DNA from 4 places in the Actinoplanes missouriensis 431 genome. Region 1 is predicted to be linked to each of the others. Evidence: riboswitches for the same ligand, from Rfam matches in the RefSeq annotation. Region 1 holds a riboswitch; each other region holds the start of a gene.
What was found. A riboswitch is a leader RNA that binds a small molecule or an ion and turns the genes downstream of it on or off. The one in region 1 is predicted to bind cyclic di-AMP.
Positions count from the first base shown of each region.

Region 2: another riboswitch for cyclic di-AMP. It lies ahead of AMIS_RS24585 (C40 family peptidase); the one in region 1 lies ahead of AMIS_RS14170 (C40 family peptidase).
Region 3: another riboswitch for cyclic di-AMP. It lies ahead of AMIS_RS23085 (LysM peptidoglycan-binding domain-containing protein); the one in region 1 lies ahead of AMIS_RS14170 (C40 family peptidase).
Region 4: another riboswitch for cyclic di-AMP. It lies ahead of AMIS_RS02510 (LysM peptidoglycan-binding domain-containing protein); the one in region 1 lies ahead of AMIS_RS14170 (C40 family peptidase).

Region 1 is NC_017093.1:3,023,549-3,030,786, reverse strand. Features, by position in the region: gene AMIS_RS14180 (dioxygenase family protein) at 1-413, opposite strand, end outside; gene AMIS_RS14175 (flagellar M-ring protein FliF C-terminal domain-containing protein) at 507-1,433, opposite strand; cyclic di-AMP (ydaO/yuaA leader) riboswitch at 1,766-1,943, shown strand; gene AMIS_RS14170 (C40 family peptidase) at 1,950-2,516, shown strand; gene AMIS_RS14165 (pectate lyase) at 2,751-3,959, shown strand; gene AMIS_RS44850 (helix-turn-helix domain-containing protein) at 4,708-5,067, shown strand; gene AMIS_RS14160 (nucleoside/nucleotide kinase family protein) at 5,068-5,730, opposite strand; gene AMIS_RS14155 (hypothetical protein) at 5,795-6,244, opposite strand; gene AMIS_RS42645 (hypothetical protein) at 6,317-6,703, opposite strand; gene AMIS_RS43365 (hypothetical protein) at 6,884-7,036, shown strand; gene AMIS_RS14150 (dihydrofolate reductase family protein) at 7,114-7,238, opposite strand, start outside.
Region 2 is NC_017093.1:5,298,665-5,305,902, forward strand. Features, by position in the region: gene AMIS_RS24580 (AAA family ATPase) at 1-899, opposite strand, end outside; gene AMIS_RS24585 (C40 family peptidase) at 1,051-1,986, opposite strand; cyclic di-AMP (ydaO/yuaA leader) riboswitch at 2,043-2,189, opposite strand; gene AMIS_RS24590 (M56 family metallopeptidase) at 2,322-3,212, opposite strand; gene AMIS_RS24595 (BlaI/MecI/CopY family transcriptional regulator) at 3,209-3,562, opposite strand; gene AMIS_RS24600 (cytochrome ubiquinol oxidase subunit I) at 3,651-5,060, shown strand; gene cydB (cytochrome d ubiquinol oxidase subunit II) at 5,073-6,053, shown strand; gene cydC (thiol reductant ABC exporter subunit CydC) at 6,050-7,238, shown strand, end outside.
Region 3 is NC_017093.1:4,919,753-4,926,990, reverse strand. Features, by position in the region: gene AMIS_RS23100 (alpha/beta fold hydrolase) at 1-639, shown strand, start outside; gene AMIS_RS23095 (hypothetical protein) at 656-874, opposite strand; gene AMIS_RS23090 (DUF1304 domain-containing protein) at 918-1,280, shown strand; cyclic di-AMP (ydaO/yuaA leader) riboswitch at 1,503-1,678, shown strand; gene AMIS_RS23085 (LysM peptidoglycan-binding domain-containing protein) at 1,719-2,237, shown strand; gene AMIS_RS23080 (sulfite exporter TauE/SafE family protein) at 2,313-3,122, shown strand; gene AMIS_RS23075 (Chromate resistance protein ChrB) at 3,200-3,706, shown strand; gene AMIS_RS23070 (chromate resistance protein ChrB domain-containing protein) at 3,703-4,134, shown strand; gene chrA (chromate efflux transporter) at 4,155-5,522, shown strand; gene AMIS_RS23060 (NUDIX domain-containing protein) at 5,556-6,029, shown strand; gene AMIS_RS23055 (family 43 glycosylhydrolase) at 6,145-7,238, shown strand, end outside.
Region 4 is NC_017093.1:532,949-540,186, forward strand. Features, by position in the region: gene AMIS_RS02495 (DNA glycosylase AlkZ-like family protein) at 1-788, opposite strand, end outside; gene AMIS_RS02500 (GNAT family N-acetyltransferase) at 814-1,422, opposite strand; gene AMIS_RS02505 (saccharopine dehydrogenase family protein) at 1,549-2,787, opposite strand; cyclic di-AMP (ydaO/yuaA leader) riboswitch at 2,995-3,167, shown strand; gene AMIS_RS02510 (LysM peptidoglycan-binding domain-containing protein) at 3,168-3,872, shown strand; gene AMIS_RS02515 (YybH family protein) at 3,923-4,279, opposite strand; gene AMIS_RS02520 (LysR family transcriptional regulator) at 4,350-5,264, shown strand; tRNA gene AMIS_RS02525 (tRNA-Arg) at 5,316-5,388, opposite strand; gene AMIS_RS02535 (Ig-like domain-containing protein) at 5,604-7,238, shown strand, end outside.

The sequences.
Region 1 (7,238 bases):
ATCGCGGCGACCTGCCGGGTCAGGTCACCGGCGTCCGGGGTGTCGTACCGGAAGGTGTAGTAGAGCGCGTCGAAGCCGCCGAAGTCGTAGACCAGCTCGTCCGGCTGGACGGCGCTGACCGACAGCGGGGCCGACTCCCAGTGCGCGCTCACGATCAGGATCGCCTTCGGCTTGGGCAGGTTGCGTGCCCACGCGTGCAGCGGGTCGAGCCACTGCGGGCTCTCGAACGGCATCGGGCCGCCACCGTGCGAGAGGTAGAGGCTGGGCATCGGCCCGTCCTCGGGCGTCCAGGCACGGTGCGGGTCGGCCTGCTCGAGAGCGGCGACCCGCCGCAGGTGCGCGGCGAACGGGTGCTCGGCCGGAATACGGGCGTCGGCGATCGCGGTGGCTTCGCCGGGGCTGCTCGGGGTCACGGTCACTCCTGAGGGCGAATCTCTAATTGAACCTTCAACAACTCCCACCGTACGCCGTGAAGGTTGAATGTTCAATAAAAGTCCGCCAACTCCTCAGCCGGGGCCGATCCAGCCGCGTAGCTGCTGCGCGGCCTGAGCCGGGTCCATCGCCTGGATGGCGCGCTGCCGCTCCCGATCGTCACGGTGGGGCGCCGCGCTGATCGGTGCGACGGCGGTGGCGGCTACCGGCGAGGGCTGGAGCTGCGACTCGACGCGCAGCGGTTCCCGCCAGTCGGCCTGCACAGGGACCGCCCGGCTCCGCCTCCGCCGCCACCGCAGAGCAGCCAGCAGCATGACCCCGGCCAGCAGGAGAAGTGCCCCGGCGATGAGCAGCGCGGCGTGCGACTCGGTCTCCGGCTGGGCGACGGCGGCCGCCTCGGTGTGCATCGGCATGGCGGTGACCGTCACCCGGTCGCCGCGGCCGGCGTCGGCACCGGCCGCCACGCTGACCAGTTCACGGACTTGAGCCAGGTCGACCTTCGCCGCCGCGGTGTCGTCGACGAGGACGGCGACGGAGAGCCGGACGACGTCGCCGGGTGCCTGCCGGCGGGTCTCCCGCAGTTCGTCGAGCGCGGTGACCCGGGACTCGGTGCTGCTCTCGTACCGTGTGCCGCCGTTGCCGGCGGTGTAGGAGCGCGCGCTGATCCGCTCCGACAGGGCGCCGGTGGCCGGGTCCCAGGCGTGAGTGGTGCTGGAGGTGACGACCTGGTCGAGGTTCAGTTCGACGCTGGTGGTGACCGCCGAGCGGCCGGGGCCGAGGACGGCGTCCAGCATGCGCTGCAGGGAGCTGTCCAGCCGCTGCTGGAAGGCCACGCTGGCGGCGTCGGCGCCGAGCGCCGGCCGAGCGGTCGCCGGTCGTTGCGACACCGGGGATTCCGCGTACGCGGGAACGGCACTCCCCACCATGCAGGCGGCGAGGGTCAGGGCCAGGAGCGCCGCGACCGGCCTCCCGGCGCGCGCCGTCGCGGGCGAGTTCTGCACCGGCCTGCCTCCTCACGGATTCATCGGGCCTGACTCATCGCCCGGGAGCACGCCCAGTTGAGATGTCCGGCGGCGACCGATTCGCGTGTTCCCGTTCACAGATCAACACGACCTCAGCGTCACCGGGCATGAGCGTGGCGTACCGACAAACCTCGCAGCGGGCTTCCGAATCGGACATCGCCTCGCACCACGACCACTCTGTGTGAGCATCGGGGCGGAGGCGGACCGCTGCGGGCCGGGCTATCAAGGAGGGGCGGCGGGCACCTGCCCGCCGGTCGTGCCGACCGGACCACGCCGAGCCCTGCCCCGGTCCGGCGGCACGTGCCCGCATGACGAGTCATGAGGCATTCCGGGGCAGGGACGGGGGAACCACTATCGGTCCTCGACCGGCACGCCGCCCGCGGCGGCCGGAGAGTTGAGGACCTCGGGGTGAAGCCGCCGACGTGCGGCCGGGCATACCTTCGCGCCCGAATCCGACAGCTAACCTCGCAGGCGTGCCGGAGGGATTCCTTCACCGTGCGCGTACGCATCTCGAGCCGGCCCGCCCGTACGCTGGGAGCCGGCACCATCGCCCTGTCCGTGGGTCTCGGTCTTCTCACCGGCGGGGTCGGCACACCGCAGCCCGCCGTCGCCGCCCCGCAGACGACCGCGGTCGCCGCCACCTGGACGGTGTCGTCGGCCGGCGCGGTCACGAGCCGGGCCACCGTCAGCGCCTCCGCCAAGGCGAAAGCGGCCGGCAAGCGGGTCGTGTCCGAAGCGGCCCGGCACAAGGGCAAGAAGTACAAGTTCGGCGCTGCCGGGCCCAAGCGGTTCGACTGCTCCGGCTTCACGAAGTACGTCTACAAGAAAGCGGCAGGCAAGAAGCTGCCGCACAAGGCGAACTCGCAGCAGCGGTACGGCAAGGCCGTCGCCAAGTCCAAGAAGCGCCCGGGTGACCTGATCATCATCCGCAAGGGCACGCGCGGCACGCACGCCGGCATCTACGCCGGTGGCGGCAAGATGTGGTCGGCGCCGCGGACCGGCAAGACCGTCTCCAAGCAGAAGATCTGGAGCAAGAACTACGTGGTCCGGCGCCTGGTCTGACCCTGGCGCGACGCCGCCCGCACTCGCCGATCCGGCAGGTGCGGGCGGCGCGGCCGACAATAGGATTCGCCATCGGGCTCGGTCAATACTTTTTGTTTGCAGAAAAGTTGCAGTAGCACCTATCGCAAAGCGCGACCCGTTGACTCGTACATTAATTTCTCTCTATTCTCGCCAGGAAAGCGCTTTCCCCCCGCTAGAGGGCGCTGTCCATCCCCACATGAAGGTGAGAATTCGATGAGAAGAACGATCGCCGTCCGATGGCTGGCCGCGGCCGCCACCGCGGTCGCGAGCGCCGCGATCATGGTGGCGCTGCCGTCACCGCAGGCCCTCGCCGCCGACAACCTGAGCCTCGGCGCCGGCGCGGACGGCTCCAGCAAGGCCGGCGGCACCAGCTACGGCAACGTCCGCGACGGCAACACCGGCACCTACTGGTCGCCGGCGAGCGCGACCGGATACGTCTCAGTGAAGTGGAGCAGCGCCACCACGGTCTCCTCGGCCGTCATCAAGCAGGCCTCCGGCGGCGGCTCGATCAGCGCCTGGCGGGTGCTCAACGCCGACAGGAACAGCGTCCTGGCGTCCGGCAGCGGCAGCCCGAGCAGCATCACGTTCGCCGCGACGTCGCTGAAGAAGCTCACGTTCGAGATCACCAGCGCCTCCGCCGCGCCCCGGATCGCCGAGTTCGAGACGTACAACGGCGGCTCCACCCCGACCGGCAACCCGACCACCAGCCCCACCGCCGGCCCGAGCCCGACCAGCGGCACCGGCACGCCGACCGGCGCCTGGCCGTCCTCGGCCGGCAACGTGTCGATCAACGACACGATCACCGTCTCGGGCGTCTTCGACGGTGGCATGAAGACGTACTGCTGCATCGGTGACGGCTCACAGAGCGAGTCCCAGGACCCGATGTTCAGCATCGCCAACGGCGGCACCCTGCAGAACGTCATTCTCGGCTCCCCGGCCGGCGACGGCGTGCACTGCGAAGGCACCTGCACCATCCGCAACGTGTGGTGGAACGACATCGGCGAGGACGCCGCCACCTTCAAAGGCACAGGCGGGGGTACGAGTTACGTGATCGGTGGCGGAGCGAAGTCCGGCAGCGACAAGACGTTCCAGCACAACGGCAACGGAACCGTCAGCATCTCCGGCTTCTACCTCAGCGGCTCCGGCAAGCTCTACCGCGGCTGCGGCAACTGCACCAACTCGTACCAGAGGCATGTGCGCATCGACAACGTGCTGCTGAACAACATCGACATGGTCGCCGGCATCAACAGCAACTGGGGCGACACCGCCACGATCACCCGCGTCACCCTGACCAACAGCTCCGGCGCCACGGTCTGCGGCAAGTACCAGGGCGTCGCCAAGGGCAGCGAGCCCAAGTACCTCGGCGAGGGCTGGAACGACGCCAACTGCAAGGTCACCCAGAGCGACATCACGTACAAGTAGGCCCGGTTCGCGGCGGGCCCGGGAGGCGACTCCCGGGCCGCTCGCGCGGGTGGTCGTGACGAGTGGATGTCGGCCGCCGTTTCGGCGCGGCGGCCTGTGGCACACTGCGCACCATGACACCGGACGCCGCCGGCGCTGTCGCTCGATAGGCGCAGCGGTTCCACGCAACGGTCGGCGAGCGGCATCATGTCGCATCGCCGCTCGGAGCGTGGCTTCTGCTCGCGCTGTGCGCGTCGGCGAGCGACAGCACGACCAGAGCCGCGCTGACCGACACGCTTGGCATGGACCCAGCGTCCGCCGCGGAGATCGCCGCAACCGTGCTGGAGCGGGGGCACCCGCTGGTGGCGTCGGGCACTGCGGTCTGGCACCGGCCGGGCGCCGATTCCGATCCGATCCGCGATTGGTACTCGAGTCTGCCGGCGCAGGCTCACACCGGGCCGCTACCAGAGCCGGCGCTACTTGACGCGTGGGCCCGAGAGCCGCGATGGCCCGGTTCGGCCGCTACGGATTCGAGGCGGCCGCGGTCACCGGATTCGCCACTCATGACAGCGAGCCAGCAGCAGGCGTGATACGAACTGCGGATCTGCGGTTCGGGCATCCATACGCCGTTGTCGCCGTCGCGACGGACCTCGAATTCGACGCGTATGGCCGGCCGATGCGAGGCCCCTGGCATGGAGTTCCGGTGTTCTCCGGATGGGTCAGCCAACCTGAGGACGTACCGGACGACGAGCCTTCTTGAGGCCGAGGGATCCTTCGCCACCGCGGTCCAGCCGGCCGCGCCGGCCAACGCGCGCTGCGCGCCGCCCGCGACACCTTCGACAGCCTCGGCACCACACCCTGGGGCGACCTGGCCCGCCAGGAGCTTCGCGCCTCCGGCGCAACCAGCCAGCGCCATACCGTCGAGGCGCACGACCTGCTCACCCCGCAGGAACTGCAGATCGCCCAGATGGCCGCCGACGGCATGACGAACCGCGAGATCGGCGAACGGCTGTACCTGTCGCACCGCACGGTCAGCACCCACCTGCGCCGCATCTTCCCGAAACTCGGCGTCACCTCCCGGACCCAGCTCGGCGCGATGGTCCGCAGCCGCGCGAGCCGGCCCGTCTGATCACTTCACCGTACGGATGATCCGCGGCGCCTCGACATCCTCGTTGCGGATCAGAATGCCGGCCCGCTGCTGCGGCGAACAGGCGGCGAAGTAGATGCGCTGCGCCTCGACGTACCGTCGCATCTCCGGATGACCCGGATCGGGGTTCGTGCCGTCGCGGCGGGCCATCCGCCTCGCCGTCACCTCGAACGGCACCTCCAGGAACACCGACAGGTCCCACACACTGCCGATCTCGTCACGGTGCAGGAACAGCCCGTCGACGATCAGGACACTCCCCGGCGGCGCGGTCCGTGACGGCGGATCGAGAACCCCGTCGGTGGCCAGGTCGTGCGCGGCCGGCCGATAGCGCCGCAGACCGCCGGGACCGAAGGGATCGAGTACGTCGGCCCGGAACCGTTGATAGTCATACGAATCCCGCCAGAAGCCCTCCGGGGACTCACGCCCCAGCCGGTAGCGCACGGCCCGGACGTGGTGGAAGTCGTCCAGCGACACCCGGACGACCGGCCGCCCGAGCGCCCGCACGGCCGCGGCGAGCTCGTCCGCGAAGGTGGTCTTCCCGGAGCCGTCCGGCCCGTCCACGGCAACCCGGAGGCAGCCGCCGTCCCCGCGCACGGGAATCCGCCCCGCCACATGTCCGACAACATCGCGCCGCTGCTGAGACATCCCCACCGAGCCAGGATGCCAGGTCACCCGCAGCCGGCCACCTGACGGCCGCACTCGGGCACCCCTACGAGGACTCGGCGGGAAAGACGTGATGCTCGCCGCCCCTGACCAGGACACGCCACGACTCCACCCTTCCGGAGGAATCAATAAAGGCATTCAGCGAATAGTCGGGTGACCACGTGATAATGAGATCCCCCAACCCGCCCACGATAACGTCTTCAACCACGGGCTTACGGTGACCCAGTATCGCCGTGAAGCGCCTTGCCCGATCGTCAAAAACCGTCGAAAAATTGTTGAACGCCTCGGACCGGCTTCCCTTGAGTGGAAAATCGATGTCCCTGGAGCCCACGATCACGGCATCGCTTCGCTGCACCCGAAATGGACACTGGAGATGAACGCCGAGGACCTGGCCGTCTTCTCCGACAAGCTCCAGCACGCCCATGTCGGCAGCACGGCCCAAGCTCCGGATCGTCGCGCCGATCAGCAGAGCACGGACAGCCTCCGCATCAATCACAGGACCCGGCCATCCCTTCGCGCCGCATCTCCAGCCTTGAACGAGTTCGACGGAGGCAGTCGTGATCGGCTCTTATAAATCGCGAGGATAGATTCTCAATTCCGGCACCCTCAGCGCAAGACTCGCGCCCTCAACGACGTTGGTCAGCGGCCCAACCGGCTCGAGCAAGATGAGGTCTTGACCTACCCGAAATTCGATGATTCCGTCGTCTCCGATTCTTTCAGCGCGTCCAACGACGACAACCTCGCCGCCGCCCTGCGCCACCGAACTTTGGGGCACCACGAAAGCCGGACGAACCGAGATGATCCTTTCCTCGGAGACTTCTACCTCGGCTTCCAATTCTCGCCCGACCGGAATCTCTCCAGGCCCAGCCCAACACCCCACCACAGACTCACCACCGGACCGGAAGCGAACCTGCCCGCGGGCCGCGTCGAGGACTTCCTCAATTTCAATTCTCATAACGACTCACTTCAGTCTTGGTCAACCTGACCAGGCTTGAGGGGTCCGCTCACTGCCGGTATAGGTGACCACACTGCGGTCCAGAGGCGCCTCGTGGTGGTGGACCGCATCTCCGAACCGACGTGGAGGTCGCCGGCCGTTACTCGTTGGCAACGCTGCCGTCCTGGGTAAGGGAAAGGTATGAGCGAGCAGCAGTGGACGCCGATTGAGGAGACGCCCGAGGTGGCGGCCGCCGTCCGGGACGAGAGCACGGTCCCCGAACTGGCCAGCGAGGACGCCGCCGACGAGAGCCCGGAGTTCGTGGAGCCCGCCGAGGACAGCGACCCGCACTGAGGTCATGGTGGTCGTGGCCGGGGACCGATCTGCGAAGCGCTTCCCCGCACAGATCGGTCCTGGTCATCGATTGACGGTCATGCACCCTCGGTGAGGTTGCCGGCCGCCTCGTCGTAGCCGGCCGGCGCGGGCGGCTCGGACGGGGCGTAGACGACGCGGATGACGCCGGTCGGGTACGCCTCGGTGGCGATCACCTTGAGGT
Region 2 (7,238 bases), 2.3 Mb from region 1:
GCGGCGTCGACGTCCCACGGCGCGTTCGTGGCCGCCAGGACGAACACCCCGTCGTTGCCGCCCTGGACCCCGTCCAGCTCGGTGAGCAGCTGGTTCACCACGGTCCGCATCGACGACTGGAGCTGGCTGCGCTTGTGGCCGAGCGCGTCGATCTCGTCCAGGAAGAGAACGCACGGCGCGTGGCCGCGCGCCGACTCGAACAGGTCGTGCAGGTTCTTCTCCGAGCTGCCGACCCACATGTTCAGCACGTCGGTGATGCTCAGCGAGATGAACGCCGCGCCCATCTCACCGGCGACCGCGCGGGCCAGGAACGTCTTGCCGCAGCCGGGCGGGCCGTAGAGCAGCAGGCCGCCGCGGAGGCTCTTGCCGAACAGCGTCCGCAGTTTCGGGTTGCGCAGCGGGCCGAGGAAGGAGACCTCGAGGCGCTTCTTCACGTCCGCCATGCCGCCGACGTCGGCGAGGGTGATCGTGGCGCTCTCCACGTCGAAGATGCGGTCCTGGTGCCCCTGGATCGGGTCCGGCTCGCCGGTGCGAGTGAACCGGGGCGGGACGACGTCGCCGAACTGCTGCTCCATGGCCGACCAGTCGACGCCGGTGGGCTGCTGCACCGGCGGGGACTGTGCCGGCTGAGGCTGTGCCGGCTGAGGCTGTGCCGGCTCGGACGGTCCGGCCGGCTGCGGGGCCGGACTCGGCGGCGACGGGGTTCCGAGCGCCCGGCCCATCAGCTGCTGGGCGGTGACGTTGCCCGGCTCGCGGGCGAGCACCTGAGCGGCGTGCCCGATCGCCTCCGCGCCGCGGTCCGCCGCCACCAGCAGCTCGGCCAGGTGCAGGCGCAGCGGGAGGTCGTCGGGGCGGGCCTGCACCGCGGCGGTGAGGCTGTCGATCAAGGGGTCGCTCATGACAGGCGATTATGCCCCGGCCGGGTGAGGCGGTGCCCGGTACTGCCCCGGACCGGCGTAGCGAGGACGGCTCGGTGAGGCCGGTCACGGGGAAGGGACGTACCCATGAAAAAAGACCGCCCGGGAAAGGGCGGTCTTTCCTCAGCGGTTTCTAGCCCGGCCGGCGATATCCCGCGATGGGGCCGCGGTCGATCGTCGCCATCCGCACGTGGTCGCCCGTGTGCGGCGCGTGCACCACCTTGCCGCCGCCGATGTAGATGGCGACGTGGTGCACATCGGAGTAGTAGAAGACCAGGTCACCCGGCTTCAACTCGCTCCGGCTGACCGGCGTGGTCGAGCCGTACTGGTCTTTCGTGTAGTGCTCGAGGTGCACACCCACAGCCGCCCACGCCTCCTGCGTCAGGCCCGAGCAGTCGTAACTGTTCGGACCGTTGGAGCCGAAGACGTAGGGTTTGCCGATCAGGTCGCACGCCCGCTGGGCCGCGCGACCGCCCTTGTCGTTGGTGTAGGTGACCGGGCAGGGGCCGGTGCGCAGCGCGCCGTCGTCGACGTTCGCCTTGCCGTAGGCCGCGATCCGGAGCTCCTGGAGCTCCTTGATCTCTTTCTCGATCGCCTTCTTCTTCGACGCCAGGTCCTTGTCCCGGGCGCCGATCTCGTCGGCGAGCTGATCCACCTTCGCCTTGTCACCCGCGTACTTGTCGCGGAGCTGCGCCACGTGCTCGATCGACTCGGTCTGGTGCTGGGCGAGCTGGTCGAGCAGCGCGAGCTTCTCGGTCAGCGACGTCGGCGAACCACTGATGACCATCGCGTTGAACGCGTTCGGCGGGCCCTGCATGTACGCGTCCACGGCCATGCCCCGGACCTGGGCCATGGCGACATCCACCTTCACCTGCAGTGGCTTGAGCGTCTTCGCAAGCGTTGTCTGCTGCTTGCGCAGCTTCTTCAGCTTGGTGTGCACCGAGTTGTACTCCTCGATGACGGGCTCGAGATTGTTCCACTGCTCGTCGATCTTCTTCTCGACGCTTGCCGGCGTGGGCTCGGCATGGGCAACGGCGGGACCAGTGAGAACGATTCCGGCCGCGGCCATTACGCAGAGCAAACCGCGTAAGAGGCCTTTCCGTTTCACTTAGGTGCGTTGTCCTTTCTTCCCATCGAAACCGCCGACCGGGTTAGCTGACGGGTTCGGGCGGGAAGCTGCCCGGCCGCCCGGAAAGGAGCGGCTTCACCCCGGGACTACCTGGGTCCCCGGCACGCCTCGTCCCGCGATCGGGGCCTCGGCGTTTAGGCGGCGGAACGGCAGATCGGCCGGGTGGACGATTGGGGGGCTACCGAACCGGGGACCACCGTACCGGGCACGGAACGCCGAAGAAAAGGTCGCCCGCGTGGCGAAACCGTGCGCACCATTCCCCTTACGCAGCGTGGCTAAAATGGCCACGCATTGATCGCTCTCCCGAGCCAGGGCACCACCAAGATCACTGTGGGTAGCACCAAGAGGCCCGCCGCCGCGGCGCTCGCGGCGATCGTCAGCGACCGGCTCTCCGGCAGATCGAGGCGCGCCACGCGACGCCGCCGGGTCTCCCCCGCCGCCCCCTCGGCGAGCGGCAGCGCGTCGGCGAGACGACCCAGCGCGGCCCGCAGCGGCGCCGGCCCGGTGCGGCGCCGCGCGGCATCGTCGGCCACCATCTCCAGCAGCAGGTGTACGGCGTCGAGCGGCACCCGGCTGCGCAGCAGTTTCGGGACCGCCTGATAGAAGGCGGTGAACGACTCCATCACCAGCTCGTGCCGGTGTCGCAGGTGAGCGCGCTCGTGCGCCAGCACCGCGTCCACCTGCTCGCGGTCGAGGACCTGCAGCACCGCGTCGCTGAGCACCACACGCGGCTCGCGGCCGGGCACGCAGTACGCCATCGGCAGCGCGCCGTCGAGGATCCGCACCTCGCCGCCCTTGATGTCGTCGCGGCGCTCCACCCGGTCCAGCAGGTCCACCAGGGTCCGGTGCCGGTCACGCCGGGCGCGGGCCCGGGAGGTCACCTTGGCGAGCGAGATGAGCAGCCGGATCACGATGGTCGCGGCGATGGCGAGCGACAGGACGAGCGCGACCACGGTCTCCGGGTGACGCGCGCCGGCCGCGCGGGTCACCTCCTCCGGGGCGGCGAGCACCACCCCGAGCGCGCAGAGCACCGAGGTCAGGGTGAGCGCCTGCCAGAGCAGGACGCCGGCGACGGGGGCCCGGTCGGGCCACGCCGCCTTCGCCAGGATGCCCGGCACGATCAGCGAGAGGGTCAGACCGAGCCCGCCGAGCAGGAGCGCGGTCACGGTTTCCGGTCGGCTGCCGCTTTGAGCGCCGCGGCCAGGGCCTCCGGCGGGAGCTGGCCCATGAAGTACGCCAGGGCGGCGTCCCGGTCCGGGGTGGCGCTGAGCGCGTCGAACATCAGGCCGGCGGTCATCTCCTCGCGGGTCTGCGCCGGGGCGTAGCGGTAGGCGCGGTCCGCTTTCTGCTGGGTGACCAGGCCTTTCTTGGCGAGCCGGTCGAGCACGGTCATCACCGTCGTGTACGCCAGGTCGCGGTCCCGGCTGAGCAGCTCGTGCACCTGGCGGACGGTCAGCGGCTCGCGGGCGTCCCAGAGCTTCGTCATCACCTCGCGCTCGAGGTCCCCCATAGCCATGCTTCGAGCTTACCCCCTCCTACTTCAGCTTGTCGTACTACGCGACGTAGTATCTACTACGAAGCGTCGTACTACGTTGGGGGAACCCGTGGACGTGCTTGACCTGACCCGGCTGCAGTTCGCGGTCGTCACGATCTACCACTACCTGTTCGTGCCGCTGTCGATCTGCCTCGCGGCGACCGCGGCCGGGCTGCAGCTCGCCTGGATGCGGACGTCGCGGGAGAAATACCTGCACCTGACGAAGTTCGTCGGCAAGCTGCTGATCGCCACCTTCGCCGTCGGCGTGGTCACCGGCCTGGTCCAGGAGTTCCAGTTCGGGCTCGGCTGGAGCGCGTTCGCCCGCTTCTACGGCGACGTCTTCGGCCCCACCCTCGCCATCGAGGGGATGCTCGCGTTCTTCCTGGAGGCGACGTTCCTGGCGCTCTGGTACTTCGGCTGGGACCGGCTGCCGCGCCGCCTGCACGCCGCCACGATCGTCATCGTCGCGGTGGGGACGCTGCTGTCGGCGTACATCATCCTGGCCGCCAACTCGTTCATGCAGAACCCGGTGGCGTACGCCCTGGACCCCTCCACCGGGCGGGCACACCTGACCAGCTTCACCGAGCTGCTCACCAACGAGGTCGTGCTTGCCGCGTTCCCGCACACCATGGCCGGCGCCGCGATGGCCGGCGGCGGGCTGCTGCTCGCCATCGGGGTGTGGCGTCTCCCGGCGGACCGCGCGTTCGCGACCCTCTCCCGGCTCGGTGCCTGGATCATGCTGGTCGGCGGGCTCGGGACGGTGATCAGCGGTGACCACCTCGGCAAGGTGATGACGGCCGTGCAGCCGATGAAGATGGCGGCCGCGGAGGCGCTCTACGAGACGACCACCGGCGCGCCGTTCTCCATCTTCGCGATCGGGGAGCTCGGGCACGACCGGCCGTTCTTCAGCATCGAGGTGCCGAAGCTGCTCTCCTTCCTCGGCACCGGCTCGTTCAACGGGACTGTCCAGGGCATCGACGACCTGCAGGCCGCGTACGTCGCGCAGTACGGGCCGGGCAGCTACGTGCCGATGATCCCGGTGGCGTTCTGGACATTCCGGCTGATGATGGGCGCGGGCATCCTGGCGATGGCGGTGGCCGCGTTCCACCTCTGGTCCTTCTACGCGTTCCGGGTCCGCTTCCTGCCCGCGTTCCTGCAGCCGGGACGCGGCACGCCGGCCCTGATGCGGCGCTTCATCTGGCTCGCGCCGCTGCTGCCCGCAGCCGCCAACACGTTCGGCTGGATCTTCACCGAGACCGCCCGGCAGCCCTGGCTCGCCTTCGGCATCTCCAAGGTCTCCGACGGCATCTCGCCCGGGCTGACCAGCGCCGAGGTGATCGCCTCGCTGGCCGGATTCACGCTCGTCTACGGACTGCTGGCGATCGTCTGGTGGCGGCTGGTCGTGCACCTGTCGCGGAAACCGCTCGCACCGGACAAGATCGAGTCGTCATCCGACCGGGAACCGGCTCCGGCCTACTAGGAGTTACTCATCATGATCACCTTCTGGTTCGCGGTCCTCGTCCTCGCCTGGGTGCTCTACTTCGTCCTCGAGGGCTTCGACTTCGGGGTCGGCATCCTCACCCCGGTCCTCGGGCGCGACGAGCACGAGCGGGGCGCGGCGATCCGTACCATCGGGCCGTTCTGGGACGGCAACGAGGTGTGGCTGGTCGCCGCGATCGGCGTCACCTTCGCCGCCTTCCCGGCCTGGTACGCCGCCCTGCTCTCCGCGCTCTACCTGCCGATGGTGCTGATCCTGCTGATGCTCGCGATCCGCGGCGTCGCCCTGGAGTTCCGCGGCAAACACGACTCGCCGTCCTGGCGCCGCCGCGCCGACCTGCTGCTCGCCGGCTCGTCCACCGTCATCGTGCTGCTCTGGGGCGCCGTCCTCGGGATCTTCGTGCACGGCCTCGCCCTGGGCGCCGACGGCGAGGTCACCGGCACCGGCCTGTCCCGCAGTCTCGACCCGCTGCTCACCCCGGCCGCCGGGCTCGGCGCGCTCGGCGCGCTGCTCGCCGCGGTCCTGCTCGGCGCCACGTTCCTGGCGCTGCGCACCACCGGACCGGTCCGCCGCCGGGCCCGCAGCCTCGCCCGGCACGCCGGCCTGGCCGGCGCGGTCGGCCTGCTGATCGCCGGCATCGGCACCGGATCCCGGATCGTCCTGCTCGCTGCCGTGCTGAGCTTCGGCGCCGGTGTGCTGGCCCGCCGGGCGCGCGAGGCCGCGGCGTTCGTGGCGGTCGCCGCCGGGGTGGCCGCGGGCGTCGTGACGGTCTTCCTCGCGCACGGCGACGTGGTGCTGCGCAGCACCCTCTCCGACGCCTGGAGCCTGACCCGCACCGGCGCGGCCGCCGGGCCGGAGGCGCTGAAACTGATCACGATCGCGGGAGTGATCGTGCTGCCCGGCGTCCTCGCGTACCAGATCTGGTCCTACTGGGTCTTCCGCCGCCGCGTCTCGAGCGAACGGGTGGCGTCGTGAGCCGGCCGGCGCGGGGCACGCGGGAGGATTCCGCGCAGCGCCGGGTCGCGCGCGGACCGGTCGATCCCCGGCTGCTGCGGCACGCCCGGGCCAGCCGTGCCGGAATCGCGCTGCTCACGCTGATCGGGGCCGGTCAGGCGGCCGCCACCGTGGCGCTCGCGGCCGGTCTCTGCTGGATCGTCAGCGGACCCCGGCAGAACGGGATCACGCTGCTCGCCGGGGCGTTCACCGCACGCGCCGTCCTCACCTGGGCGGAACAGGTCGTCGCCCGCCGGACCGCCGCCCGGGTCACCGGCGAACTACGCCGCTCCATGCTGGACACCGTCGCGCGGCGCGGGCCGGCGTGGGTGGCCGACTTCGGCGCGGGCCGGCTCACCACGGTCCTCGGCACCGGGCTGGACGCGCTGAAGCCCTGGTTCTCCGGGTACCTCCCGGCGCTCGCCCTCGGCGTGCTCCTCCCCCCGCTGGTCATCCTCGTGATGTCCGTCGTGGACCCGGCGTCGGCGATCATCGCGCTGCTCACGCTGCCGCTGATCCCGCTGCTCGGCGTGCTGATCGGCTGGGCCACGCAGGCCCGCGCCCGGCAGCGGTGGGCAGCCGACGCCCGGCTCGCCGGGCACTTCCTCGACGTGGTCCGCGGTCTCGCCACACTGAAGGTCTTCGGCCGGGCGGAACGCCAGATCGACGTCATCGCCGACCTCACCGACCAGCACCGGCGGGCCACCATGCGGGTGCTGCGGGTCGCGTTCCTGTCGTCCACCGCCCTTGACCTGGTCGGCACGCTGTCGGTCGGGCTGATCGCGGTGCAGGCCGGGTTGCGGGTCGCGGCCGGGTCGATGGACCTCGCGCCGGCGCTGCTGGTGATCCTGCTCGCTCCGGAGGCGTACCGGCCGCTGCGGGAGATGGCGGCCCGCTATCACGCGGCGACCGATGCGACCGCGGTGATCGCGGATGTGGATGAGGTGCTGTCGGGGGCGGCTTCCCCGGGCGGTTTCGTTTCCGCGCGCGGTGGGGCGGAAACCGCCGCGGTCGCGGCGCGGGGAGATCTTGCGGCGCGCGTCGCGCTGGTTCCGGGGGCGGCGGGCCGCTGGGGGGTACGGGTCAGCGCGCTGCGGGCCGGCTATCCCGGTGTGACGGGCAGTGCCCTCGTCCTGCCGGAGCTCGCGGTCCGGGCCGGGGAGACGG
Region 3 (7,238 bases), 1.9 Mb from region 1:
CTGGTACCGGGATTCTGGCTGGGCGGCTGGGCGTGGGACGCGGTGGCGGCGCCGCTGCGCGCCGCGGGACACGACGTGCATCAGGTCTCGCTCACGCTGGACCCGGGCATCACGGCGTCCGATCACGTCGAGCAGGTCGCCGAACTGCTGGATGGGCTGCGCGACGTGGTCCTGGTCGGCCACAGCTACGCCGGAGCGGTGATCACGGCGGCGGCGGACCGGCTGCCGGACCGGGTGGCCCGCCTCGTCTACGTGGACACCGGGCCGCTGCCGGACGGCATGTCCCAGGCCGAGTTCGACGGTTCGGCGCCGGACGCCCCGGATGGCATGATCCCGATCCCGGCCGAGGCGCCCGCGCCGGCGCAGGGTTTCGACTGGGCGATCGTGCGGGAACGCGGGCGGGCGCAGCCGGTCGGCACGGCCACCGAACCGGTGCGGCACGGCGAGGCGTGGCGTGGCCTGGCGCGGACCGCGATCCTGTGCTCGTTCTCCGCTGCTCAGTTACGCGGGCTGGCCGCCACGGTTCCGGCGTTCGCGCTGATGAGCGGCGAGAGCTGGACGGTCCGCGAGCTTCCGACCGGCCACTGGCCGATGTTCTCGCGGCCGGAAGACCTGGCGTCCCTGCTGGCCGGGAACTGACCGGGGAACCGGTCGATCAGGGCTGGTGCTCCGCCCGTACCGGATCGGTGCGGTGTTTGAGGGCCGCCTCGATCCGCACCGCGCTGCCGACCAGCACGAGCAGGCCCGCGAAATAATAGCCGCGCGGGGGCACCCCGTCGGTGAGGAAGCCGAATGCGCCGATCAAGAGACCGATGACGATCGCGATTGCTCCGAAGGTACGCGCCGATTCGCCCGGTTTCTCGTCGATGCTCATGGCGGACAGAATACGCAGCTCCGTCTCAGGTTAGGGTGTCGCCATGATGATCTTGGCGAACCTGCTGGTGGCGCTGGTCGCGCTGATCCACGTGTACATCCTGGTCCTGGAGATGTTCCTGTGGACGCGGCCGCGGGGGCGCGCGGCGTTCGGGCTGACCGAGGAGTTCGCGCGGGAGACCAAGGTGCTCGGCGCCAACCAGGGTCTCTACAACGGCTTCCTCGCCGCTGGGCTGGTCTGGGGGCTGATCGCGGGCGGGGACACCGGGTTCGCCGCGAAGCTGTTCTTCCTCGGGTGCGTGGCCGTCGCCGGTGTCTTCGGCGCGGCCACGGCGAGCCGCCGGATCCTGTTCGTGCAGACCGTTCCGGCGGTCCTCGCGATCGCCGCCGTCCTGCTCGCGAACTGATCCGAAATTCCCCTTTTCGCCCGGTCCGGTATTGCCCGGCCGGGCATTTTTCGTCTCTGCCGAATGCGACGGACCTCGGAAATCGGGAATGCCCGCCATTCCGGGGCAGCGACAAGATCAAATCGGGCAAATAGCGTGAAGAACGTCACTATTGGACGGTTCGAGCTTGGTCTCCGCCCCGGTGGCGTGGTTACCGTCGGGCCGTCCCGCGATGCGGGCACCACGGGCGGTCCGCCGAATCCTGCCGCCGTCCGGGGACTCGATGGGAGAGGCAGGAGCGGGGGACCCACGATTTCCGGCGCCGCATGACCGCGCCTTGGGGTGAAGCCGCATGACGACGGCCGGGCACCTCTGTCCGAACCCGACAGCTCACCTCGCAGGCGTGGAGGATCATCCATGTCTCGGATCGGTAGACGAACGCGCCTTGCCCTCGGTCTGGTGACCGCGGGCATCACCGGAGCCGGTGTGCTTCTCGCCCCGGCGAGCCCCGCGTCAGCGGCCCGGCAGGTCAACTGGGACGTCCTCGCGCGATGCGAGTCCGGTGGCCGGTGGCACATCAACACCGGGAACGGGTACTACGGTGGCTTGCAGTTCAGCCGCAGCACGTGGAGGGCGAACGGGGGCGGCAAGTACGCCCCGACCGCGGACCGGGCCACGAAGGCCGAGCAGATCAAGGTCGCGACGAAGCTCCACAAGAAGCGCGGCCTGAAGCCTTGGCCGGTGTGCGGCAAGAAGGCGGGCGTCTACAAAAAGGCGTCGTCCGGGAAGTCGCCGGCGTCGAAGAAGGCGACCGTCTCGAAGAAGGGCACCTACGTGGTGCGTTCCGGCGACACGCTCGCCTCGATCGCGAAGAAGCACAAGGTCAAGGGCGGCTGGCGCACCCTCTTCAAGCTCAACAAGGACCGGCTCGACAGCCCGAGCCGGATCTTCCCGGGTCAGCGGCTCCGCCTGCGCTGACCGAGCGGCCGCCGCGGTCGTGGCGGGTCAGCGCCGACTCGTCACGATCGCGGCGGTCCCTTACGCTCAGGCTCTGTGACCCTCACCCATGCCGTCCTGCTCTTCCTCGGCGGCATCGGCGGCGGTCTCACCGGGTCGATGGGCGGGCTGGCGTCCGTGGTCACCTACCCGGCCCTGCTGTCGGCAGGCATCCCGCCGGTGGCCGCGAACGTCACCAACACCGTCGCGCTGCTCTCCACCGCGTTCGGCGCGGCCGCCGGTTCCCGTGTGGAGCTGCACGGGCAGGGGCGCCGGATCGCCCGGCACGGCGTGGCCGGGGTGACCGGCGGCACCGCGGGCGCGCTGCTGCTGATGGGGACGCCGTCGTCCGCGTTCGAACGGGTGGTGCCCGGCCTGATCGCGGCCGGCGGGCTGATGCTGCTGTTCCGGGAGCCGCTGCGCGCCTGGTACGTCCGTCCCGGCGTACGGCCGCCCCTGGGTCTCGCGGTGTTTCTGATCGCGGTCTACGGCGGCTACTTCGGCGCGGGCGCCGGCGTGATGATGCTGGCCGCGCTCTCGGTGGCGGCAGTCGAGCCGCTCGCCGTCACGAACGCGGTGAAGACCGTGGTGCTCGGCTTCTCCACCGTCGCCGCCGCGATCCTCTACACGCTGCTCGCGCCGGTCCACTGGACGGCGGCCGGGGTGCTGGCCGCAGGCTGCCTGATCGGCAGCTGGATCGGGCCGGCGCTGGTGCGGCGCACCCCGGAGCGCCCGCTGCGCGTGGTGATCGGCGTGGCCGCCCTGGTCCTGGCCGCGGCCCTCTGGCACGACGCCGGCACGCCCGACCCGCCGCGCGGCTCCGCGGAACCGCCCGTGATGATCCCGAGGGCGAGCCTGACGCCGTGAACCGTCCGGGTCGGCGTCCCGGTGTTGAACGCCTGCGGTAACCATGGTTACATGGCCCTGCCGGGAGGTGGTCGGTCATGGGGACTGTCGCGGGTGACGACGGGCCGGGGCGCTGGGTGTTGCTGGCGTACCGGATGCCGCGGGAGCCGTCGCGCCCGCGGATCGCGGTGTGGCGCAAGCTCGAGCGCCTCGGTGTGGCGCGGCTCGGCGACGGGCTGGTGGCGTTGCCGGCGGACGCGCGGACCCGGGAGCAGTTCGACTGGACCGCCGAGGAGGTCGTCGAGGCCGGGGGCACGGCGACGGTGTGGCTGGCCGCGCCGTCCACCATGGCCCAGGAGCAGCAGATCGCCGCGGCGATGCGGGAGGCGCGCGCCGCCGAGTACCAGGTGGTGATCGACGAGGCGGCGGCGGCCCGGACCGGCGCCGAGCCGGAGCGGACGCGGGCGGTGCGCCGGCTGCGCAGCGAGTTGCATCGTATCGGGCGCCGCGACTTCTTCCCGCCGCGCGAGCGCGAGGCCGCCCGGGCGGCGGTGCGGGCGCTGGCCGATGCCGAGGTCGCCGACGTCCTCGGGGAGCCGTCGTGAGGTGGGCGACCCGCACCGGCGTGCACATCGACCGGGCCGCGTGCGCCTGGCTGATCCGCCGGCACATCGATCCGCAGGCGCAGTTCGTCTTCGTGGCCGACCCGTCGGCGGTCCCGGCCGGCGCCACCCCGTTCGACATGCGCGGGGTCGAGCTCGGGCATCACGGCGGCGACTGCACGTTCGAGACCATTTTGCGCCGCTACGACCTGCACGACCCGGTGCTGTGGAGGATCGCCGAGATCGTGCACGAGGCCGACATCGACGACGAGCGCTTCGACGCGCCGGAGGCGCCCGGCCTCGACGTGATCCTGCGCGGGCTGTCGATGGTCTGCGACGACGCGCGCACCCTGGAGCTGACCGGCCCGATCTTCGACGGCCTCTACGAGTACCAGCGGCGCGCGCTGCTGCTGGACCGCCCGCCCGCGTGAACGACCATCCGGGGAGACCGATGACGACGACCGGCACGACCGGTGACGTGGTGCCGCTGCGGGACGCGGTGCGGGCCTGGTTCCTGATCTCGCTGCAGACCTTCGGCGGGCCGGCCGGGCAGATCGCGGTGATGCAGCGGCACCTGGTCGACGAGCGCCGCTGGATCGGGCAGCGCCGGTTCCTGCACGCGCTGAACTACTGCATGCTGCTGCCCGGCCCGGAGGCTCAGCAGCTGGCTATCTACGTCGGCTGGCTGCTCAACGGCGTGCGCGGCGGCCTGATCGCGGGCACCCTGTTCGTGCTGCCCGGCATGGTCGTGCTGCTGGCGCTGTCGGCGGTCTACGTCGGTTTCGGGGACACCACCGTGGTGACCGCGCTCTTCGCCGGGCTCGCGCCGGCCGTGGTGGCGATCGTCGCGCAGGCGGTCTGGCGGGTCGGGTCACGGGCCCTGACCAGCCGGGTCCTGGTCGGCTTCGCGGTGGCCGCATTCCTCGCCCTCGCCGTGTTTGCGGTGCCGTTCCCGCTGGTCGTCGCCGTGGCCGCGATCGCCGGATGGCTGCTGCACCGGTGGCGGCCGCACCTGGTCACCGGTGCCGGCGGCCACGGGGGCGGTGGTGACGGCGGGCCGCAGCCGCTGGTTCCCGACGACGCTCTGCACCACGACCGGCCGTCGGCCCGGCGCACCACGATGATCCTGGTGATCGGGCTGGCCGCCTGGTTCCTGCCGGTTGCGCTCTTCGCGGCCACCACCGGAGCCGGCAGCGTCTTCACCCAGCAGGGGCTGTTCTTCTCCGGCACCGCCGTGGTCACCTTCGGCGGCGCGTACGCCGTCCTCGCCTTCGTCGCGCAGCGGGCGGTCGAGCACTACGCGTGGCTGTCCGCCGGTGACATGATCCGCGGCCTGGCCCTGGCCGAGTCGACACCCGGGCCGCTGATCATGGTGGTGCAGTTCGTGGCGTTCCTCGGGGCCTTCCATCAGCCCGGCACCCTGGACCCGTGGGTGGCCGGTGTGCTCGCCTCGCTGCTGACCACATGGGTGACGTTCGTGCCGTGCTTCCTGTTCATCCTGCTCGGCGCCCCCTATGTGGAACGGCTGCGCGGCAACCACGCGCTGTCGGCGGCGCTCACCGGCATCACCGCGGCGGTGGTCGGCGTGATCGCGAACCTGGGCCTCTACTTCGCCGTGCACACCCTGTTCACCACGGTCACGGCCGGGCCGCTCGGTCTGCAGGTGCCGCAGTGGGACACCGTACGGTGGACCCCGCTCGCCATCGCGGTCATCGCCGCTCTGCTGATCTTCAGGGCGAAGTGGCCGGTGCTGCGGGTGCTCGGCGTGTCGGCGCTGATCGGCCTGCTCGCCGGGCTCGCCGGGCTCCCCGGCATCTGACCGGCGCCGGCGAGACGGGCCTAACCTGTGCCGGTGACCGTTGACTACACCGCGACCCTGGCGCGCAAGCGGATGGGCGCCGGCGCGCTGCTGACCGACGACCGGGGCCGGGTGCTGCTGGTCGAGCCGGCCTACAAGGACGACTGGGAGATCCCGGGCGGGGCGGTGGAGGCCGACGAGTCGCCGCTGACGGCGGTGGCGCGGGAGCTCGACGAGGAGCTCGGCCTGTCACTGCGGCCCGGCCGGCTGCTGGTGACCGACTGGGTGCCGCCGCGGCCGGGGCGCACCGAGGGCGTGATGATGCTTTTCGACGGCGGCACGCTCACGCCGGAGCAGGCCGCGCGGATCCGGGTGCCCGCCGAGGAGCTGCGCGGCTGGGCCTGGTGCACCGAACCGGAGGCCGCCGAGCGGCTCTCCGGCCTGTTGGCCCGGCGGATCGGCGCGGCCGTGCGGGCCCGCGCGGAGAACACGGCGGTCTATCTGGAGAACGGATTCCCGGTGGCGTGACACGCCGGGCCCCTGCGAGTCGCGGGGCGCCCGGCGGCGGGATCGACAGGCGTCCCTTGACATCGGATCCCGGAAGATGACCATGATGGGACGATCCCGACCCCGAGGAGATCTCATGATCCTGTCTCGTGTCCGGCTCGGCTCGGTGCGGCTCGTGACCGCGGTCAGCGCCACCCTCGTCCTCGCCGCCGGCCTGCTCACCGCCACCACCACGCCGTCCGCGGCGGTGGTCGCAGGCCCGGTCATCGATCAGAACTTCGCCGACCCGGACGTGATGAAAGCCGGTCGCACGTACTACGCCTACGCCACCAACAGCGACGGCCGGAACATCCAGTGGGCCACCTCCACCGACCTGGTCACCTGGACGGTGCAGGGGAGTGACGCCCTGCCCGCACTGGGCGCCTGGGCCGACCCGGACTGGTCCTTCCCGCCGGGCGGGCCCGGTGACCACGGCGTCTGGGCGCCGGAGGTGTTCGCCACCGGGCCGCGGAGCTTCGTCATGTGGTACACGGCGCACGACCGGGCGTCCGGCAAGCAGTGCATCGGCGCCGCCACCGCGACAGCGCCGGGCGGCCCGTTCGTTCCCCGGGACACCGCGCTGGTCTGCACCCCGGAGATCGGCGGGGCCATCGACGCCTCCTCGTACACCGAAAACGGCCGCCGATACATCCTGTGGAAGAACGACGGCAACTGCTGCGCCCAGGACACCTGGCTGCGCCTGCAGCAGGTCAGCGCGGACGGGCTGCGCCGGGTCGGCGCCGAGACCTCGTTGATCAAACAGAACAAGCCCTTCGAGGGGACGCTCGTCGAGGCGCCGACGCTCGTCAAGCGCGGAGGCGCCTACGTGCTCTTCTATTCGGCGAACTTCTTCGGCGACGGCAGCTATGTGAGCAGCTATGCGACGTCGGCGAGCCTGCGTGGCCCGTACACGAAGGCTTCGACGCCGTTGATGACCACCGACGCGTTCGCGGGGACCGTGCGCGGCCCCGGCGGCCAGGACGTCGTGACCGGCCCGGACGGCCGGGACCGGATCGTCTTCCACGGCTGGAACTCCGGCTTCACCTATCGCGCGATGTACTCGCAGCGCCTGGACTGGCGGGGCAGCCGGCCCATCGTGGAGGGCGCGAAGATCCGGTACGAGGCCGAGGACGCCGACTTCACCCGCGCCAACGCGCGGTACGCGGCCGGCGGGGCCAGCAACGGCGCGGT
Region 4 (7,238 bases), 2.5 Mb from region 1:
GCGCGCGCCGACCGCAGAGCCGGCACCTCGGCCTCCGGCAACCAGGCTTTGCGGCCGTCGATGTGGATCTCGGTGAGCCCGGCCGGCCAGACCTTGCGGATCTCAGCGGGGGAGCTGCCCAGGTATTTCGCCACCTCGCCCGGACCGGCCGGACCGAGAAAACGCAGGTAGGTCGCGATGAGGCGATCGATCCCGGCATTCGCGTCGGGCAGCGGGGGAGCCTCCGGAAGAGGCCCGAGCAGCGCGTCCTTGCCGCGGGACAGGACTTCGACCCCGCCGGCCAGACCGGCCTGCTGCCAGACGTTGCTGGCGATGTGCCGGGCACGGCACCCCTTGCACGGGTACGTCAATGCGACAGGCACCCGCTTGCTCACCTCCGTGCTGGCCGAACCCCGGGCGATCGGTGCGGTCACCACCTCACGGAAGGCCGTGGCCGTCACGGTGAACGCCCGGCTCCCCAACGCTCCGGCATCGGGAATCTGCGCGCTTTTGATCCGAGCGGCGGCGTCCGCGTCGGTGAGCGGCCACAACTGGGTGGTCAGCGCCGCCAGATCGGACCGTCGGTGCAGGTGCGGCGCGCCTCGGGCGGCCCACACCGCGGCCAGCCGGTCGTCGGCCGGCTCGGCGCTGGTGCGAGCGGTGAGCGCGACCTGGGTGGAGTCCGGCGTGTACTGCTGGATGCCGAGGTCGAGCACCGGGAGGTCGGCCGCGCGCACGTCGGCCCGCTCGGCGAGGCCGAGCGCGGCGATCCGGTACGCCATCACCTGTGCCCGATCCACACTGATCATGCGCACCTCCTCGTGGCATGTCCGGCTAGGTGCGACGACCGTACCGCCGGGCTGCGACATTTTTCAGGCGTTCGGTGCGGGTGGCGACGCGGCCGTCAACGAACTCCCACGTGTCCAGCTGAGTCGGCCCGTACGGCCCCTCCTGATGGATCGGAGGCTCCCCGGTCAGCCAGTAACCGCACCGGCGGGCCACCGACGTGCTCGCCACGTTCGCCGGATCGATGCGCAGCAGCAGGCGGCGCAGACGGAGCGTGTGGCACGCGTACCCGGAAAGAAGTGAGAGCGCCCCCGACGCGAGCCCGCGCCGGCGGTAGGGGTGACCCACCAGATAGCCGAGCTCGGCTTCGCGCAGGTTGGAATCGACGGCGAAGAGCAGCACTTCGCCGACCGGGGGCCCACCGTCGGCAGTGATGGCAAGCTGGATCCGGCTGCCGTTGGCGCGTCCCTGGTGGGCACGTTTGAGGTACGCGCGGCCGGCTTCGGCGTCGAAGGGTGACGGCATCGGCGTCCAGCGCGCGATCTCCGGCTCGTCCAGCAGTGCGACCAGATCGTCCAGATCGTCCGGACGCCACTCGCGCAGGATGATGCCGGTTCCCGTCAACCTCAGCGGATAGGGCAGAGGGTCGGCGGTCACCCTCCGAATCCTGCCCACAAAGACCCGGTTAGTGCTAGTCGCGATCGATATTTGGTCGGCTTGTCGATACCGCTCTTGACCAGCGCTCAAGAAAGTATGTGGCGTTTGCCGGATCTTCAGCCCGGTTCACACCTTACGTGCCGTGATCTCCATTCCGGCTGCTCGCAGACGGTCGACGAGCGCATCGCCGATCGCCGTCGCCGGGGTCAGCACACCTCCCTCCGATGCCGGCAGCTTGTCTCGGTCCAGCGCCAGAGCCAGTGCCGATTCCCCGAGCATCACCGCTGTCGCCGCGTAGCCCGGATCGCCCTTGGCCCGGAACCGCGACGTGTATCGCGCCCCACTGCTCGTCGTGGTGAAGATGTCGATCGTGAAGTGCCCGGACTGCTGACTCTGCTCGCTCGGCCCGTCACCGGGTTTCGGCAGCACCCGGTCCAGCACGAACCGGACCGGAGGCACCGTCAGGCCGAGAACCAGGCCGCCGAGCGCCACTTTCGTACCGAGGGCGAGCACCGGTGACAGCGGCGACGTGCCGACGCTCATCACCTCGCGGTAGCGGAAACGCCGTCCGTAGGCCCAGCCGCGCAACGCGTTGCTGCGCCGCACCACACGGGTGTTGTAGGACGCCATCACGAACGGCGCGAGGTGCCCCCGCAGCGACGGATCCACTTCGGAGGCCGGAAGTGTGATCATGTCTTCCTGGCGGCCGAGGTCGGGTTCGTCCTCACGGTCGGGACTCAGCGAGTACGGGCTGGCACCGATCCGCCGTAGCCCGCGATCCTTGGCCATCAGGTCGATCTGGTTGCGCATCGAGTCGATCGTGCCGCCGCTGATCCCCGCCCGGATGCTCGTCACCACCAGCGTGGTGTCGGTCAGCTCGCCGGCGCCGTCGGCCTGCACCAGCGAGTGCAGAACGTGGACCCCGATGTCGGACGGGATCGAGTCGAACCCGCAGGAGTGCACGATCCTCGCCCCGGTGCGCCGCGCCAGCTCGTGGTTCTCGTCGATGCTGTCCCGGGCGAACAGCACCTCCCCGGTCAGGTCGACATAGTCGGTGCCTGCCTCGGCGCACGCGTGGGCGAGCGCGCGGCCGTACTTCGCATAAGGACCGACGGTCGTGATGACCACTCTGGTGGAGGACGCCAGCGCGCCCAGGGCTGCGGCGTCGGAGGCGTCGGCGACCACGAGTGGCCAGTCCACGTTCAGCCGGGAACGGACGGATTCGAGCTTCTGCTGTGACCGTCCGGCGAGGGCGATCCGGGTGCCCGCCGGTGTGAATCCGGCCAGGTGCCGTGCGACGAGGACACCGACGAAACCGGTGGCGCCATACACGATCACGTCGAAGTCGCGCGCTTGATCGCTCATGGCTGCCGATTGTGCACCCTGGGTGGAGAGTGCGCAGCACATGACCATCCTCCTGGTAGGCGGGTCGGCAAAAATCTGCCGGGTTATCCATACAAGCTCGGATCAAAGGGTTAATTTGGTGTAACAGCTCCACCGGACTTGGATCCAGGCGTAAGCGCGCCCGATCGGTCCGTGGACATCCGTCGGCAGCCCGCCTGAGCGGGCACCGTGGCCGGAACGCCGAATCCTGCCGCCGACCACGGATCACAACTCGAAGGCATGGAGCGGGGGACCCACAAGTTCCTCGGCGCTCACGCGTCTTGGGGTGAAGCCGCACTACGCGGCCGGGCCACTCTGCCCGAACCCGACAGCTGACCTCGCAGGCGTGGAGGACAACTGAAATGGTGCAAATCCGAAAGCAGGTCCACCTGGCGTTCGGTGTAGCCGTCGCCGGCCTGGTCGGCACGGTTGGCCTTTTGGGGCCTGCCGCGCCTGCGCAGGCGGTGCCGTCCGACGTGAACTGGGACGCCATCGCCCGCTGCGAGTCCGGCGGCAACTGGCGCATCAACACGGGGAATGGGTATTACGGGGGCCTCCAGTTCAGCCGCGGCACATGGCGTGCCTACGGCGGTACGCGTTACGCCCGAACCGCGAACCGTGCCACGAAAGGTGAGCAGATCCGCGTGGCCGAGCGTGTGTTACGTGGACAGGGAATCCGCGCCTGGCCGCACTGCGGCAAGCGAGCCAGCGTCAAGGTGAGCCGCAAAGCGGTCCGCAAGTCGCCGGTCCGCGCCGTTCGTAAGGCAGCGGTCCGCGTGGTCCGAGAAACGCCGGCCCGGACGGTCCCCACATCAACAGTCCGGATCGTTCGTGAGGCGCCGACCCGTGTGGTGCGGACCGCGGCCGGTCGTAGTGCCGTGCTCCAGAGCGCGAACCTCGCGCCTGGATCGGGCACGCGGACCTACGTCGTCCGGAGAGGAGACACCCTCGCGCGCATCGCCAGCCGGCACCACGTCGCCGGAGGCTGGCGCGCCCTCTACCGCGTCAACGACGATGTCCTCAGCAGCCCGCACCGCCTTTTCGCCGGTCAGCGGATCAAGCTCTGAGTCGGCTCGGGAGACGCCGGGCGTCCCGGTCGGGGCGCCCGGAGAAGCTGTCACTCCGGCCGTGTGAATTCCGGCTGGTCGAGCACGCGCAGCCATGTGCCGTCCGGCTGGCGGCGGGCGACTTGGGCCCGTGCGCCTGAGCCGTCACTCGGGGGCGTCGACGTCAGCGCCAGATCGCCGCTGATCAGCGTGGGCAGCGGCGGCTCGGGCTCGAACTGGGGCATGCGCGGCAACAGGTCGGCCCACAACTTGCGGATCGCCTCGCGGCCACGCGTCTGGCTGCCCGGCGGGTAAGCCATCACGGCATCCTCCTCATACAACATGGCGAGCCCGTCGGCGTCCTTTGCGTTGGCACGCTCGACGAACAGCCTGGTCAGGTCCTCAGGTCGGTGCGCTTGCTCGGTCATGGCTTCAGCTTCCCGGAGGTGTGGCCACAAGTCCAACGCATAGTTCTTCTGGCAACCATTAGTATTAGTCATGGATCTGCGCCAGCTCGAGTACTTCGTCACGGTCGCCGAGACCGCCAACTTCACCCGCGCCGCCGAGCGCGTGCACATCACCCAGTCCGGTGTGAGCGCACAGATCAAAGCCCTGGAGCAGGAGCTCGGCACCAAGCTCTTCGAGCGTTCCGGCCGCGTCGCACGCCTCACCGACGCCGGTGAGGCGGCCCTCCGGCACGCTCGGGCGGCCCTCGACGCCGCGGCCGACCTCCGGGACGCGATCGACGACGTACACGGCCTGGTGCGGGGCCGGCTCGTGATCGGCATGGTGATCGGATGCGAGGTGGCGCCCCTTTTCGATGCGTTCGCAGCGTTCCATTCCGAACACCCCGACATCGAACTCGAACTGGTGGAAGCGAACTCCGACCAACTCGTCGCCGGCGTCCGATCCGGCGACCTAGATTTGGCGCTGGCCGGGCTGGCAGGCGAGCCTCCCGAACACCTCGCGAGCCACGTGATCGCGAGCGAGCGGCTCGTCGCGTTGATCCCGCCGGACAGTGAACTAGCTGGTCATGCGCGTCTCTCGGTCACCGCGCTGTCCACGTACCCAATAATTTGCCTGCCGGTGGGCACCGGCATCCGTGACGTGCTCGACAAAGCCCGCGCGGCGGAAGGTGTTGATCCTTCGGTCGCTCTCGCGGCGACCTCGCCGGACACCGTGGCGGGCCTGGCTCGCCGCGGGCTCGGGGTGGCCGTGCTGAGCGAATCGATGGCCGCCGCCCATGCGGATCTCACCGCTGTCCCGATCGACGGCATCGAGATCCCCGCGCTGCTCGCGCTCGTCTGGCAGAACCGGAGCAGCCCGGCCTTGGCGGCCTTCCTCCGGCACTGCCGCGTCGCGTTCTTTGGAGTGGATCAAGAAAAGGAGGGGCGCATGATGGCGGTCCAGTAATCGTTTGGGCGCGCCGGGCCCTGGCAGGCGTGCGCGACGCCGGATGAAGAGTGCCCCCGGTAGGAATCGAACCTACGACACACGGTTTAGGAAACCGATGCTCTATCCCCTGAGCTACGAGGGCGCGGAGGCTCATGCTACCGGACCTGCTCCGGACTGCCGGTGACCGCCACTGCCATGGGTGCCGAGCGGGAGCCTCCAGCAACGAGAGGCGACGACACTCTACGGTTACGACGAATCGGTAGCGACTCGTCCGTTCGGCCGAGGGCGATGTAGTCGATCATGGATATACCCTCGCGCGTGACGTCGGCATCGATGTCCCGTCCCGCGAGGATCTCCATGCGAAACCGAAGGATCGGTGCCGTCGCCGTCGTGGCGGCCCTGACCGGATCCACTGTGCTTGCGGCGGGTGCCACGCCTGCGCTCGCTGACTCCGGTAAGGCCCTGCCCCTCAAGTCCGTCGGCGATCTGGTGGTGGACGGCGCCCACCAGCGGATCTTCGTCAGCGATCCGGACAGCGGAAAGATCGTCGAGACCAGGTACGACGGAACGGTCGCCGCCACCGCGAGTGGCCTTCCCCGGGTCACCGGACTGGCGCTGTCCCGCGACGGCAACGTGCTCTACGGCGCGCTGGAGTCGGGCCGGGCGATTGTCGCGCTCTCCGCCGCGACCCTCACCGAACCGGTCCGGTACGACCTCGGCGCCGGCGTCTACCCGTTGTCGCTGGAGAGCGCGGGCGGCAAGCTCTGGTTCAGTTACGACAACTACGGCAAGGACCCCTACATCGGGTCGGAAGGCAACATCGGTTCCCTCGACCTCGGCGGCGCGAAACCGGTCGTGGCGCTGGAGCAGGACACCACGGGCGCCTACCACCTGTGGTCCGGCGCACCGGAACTGACCTCCACGCAGGAGAGCACGCCGGGGGACAGCGCGCTGCTCGCCGCGTTCGACCCGCACACCTCCAGCGGGGTCGTCGCGGTCTACAACGTCGCGGGCGGCGCGTTCACCCGGACCGGCGCGCAGGGCATCACCAAGGGTTACACCCGGGATGTCGCGTTCACCCCGGACTCCGCACAGGTGGTCGCCGCCGACTCGACAGCGGTCACCGTGGCCCGCAGCACCGATCTGACGCCGACCGGCTCCTACCCGGTGAACGGCTGGGCAAAGTCGGTCGCCGTCGCATCCGATGGCACGGTGGCGATCGGCGGGTCCGAAGTGCGGATCTTCGCGCCCGGAAAGACCGTGCCGATCCGGAGGTACACGCTTCCGCGCACCGATCCGACCACCACCGGCAACGACGAGGTGGCTGACCGCGCGCTCGCGTGGGAGCCGGGCGGCAACCGGCTGTTCGCGATCACCGACAACTATTCGGCCATCCACCACCTGCGGGTCTACACCGAACCGAAGAAGTCGCCGCCGTCGCTGAAGTTGTCCGGCCCGGCGTCGGCGGCACGGGGCAGGCCGCTCACCGTCACCGGCTCGCTCACCGCCTCGATCCCGCTGCCGGCCGGCACCCGGGTGACCGTCACCCGCACCGACCTGGAGAACCCGTCCGGTAAGTCGCTGGGTACCTTGACCACCGCCGCCAACGGATCGTTCTCGGTCACCGACACCCCCTCGGCCGGCGGCACGGTGACCTATCGAGCCTCCTATGCCGGGGACGCGAAACACTCCGCCGTCACAGCGACCAAGTCGGTCTCGGTTTCCCGCACCTCGCCGGTTCTGACGATCAACAACAACAAGAAGACCTTCGGGTACGGCCGGACAGTCACGTTCACAGCGAAACTCGGTGCCACGTACAAGAACCGTGTCGTGGAGATCTGGGCCGACCCGAGCGGCGGCGACCAGGGACGACGGCTGCTCAAGCGTGCCGTGGCGAGCAGGTCGGGAACCGTGTCGGCGAGTCTCCGGCTGACCCGCGACACCACGGTGTCCGCGGTCTTCACCGGCGACCCGCGGACCGCGCCGAAGACG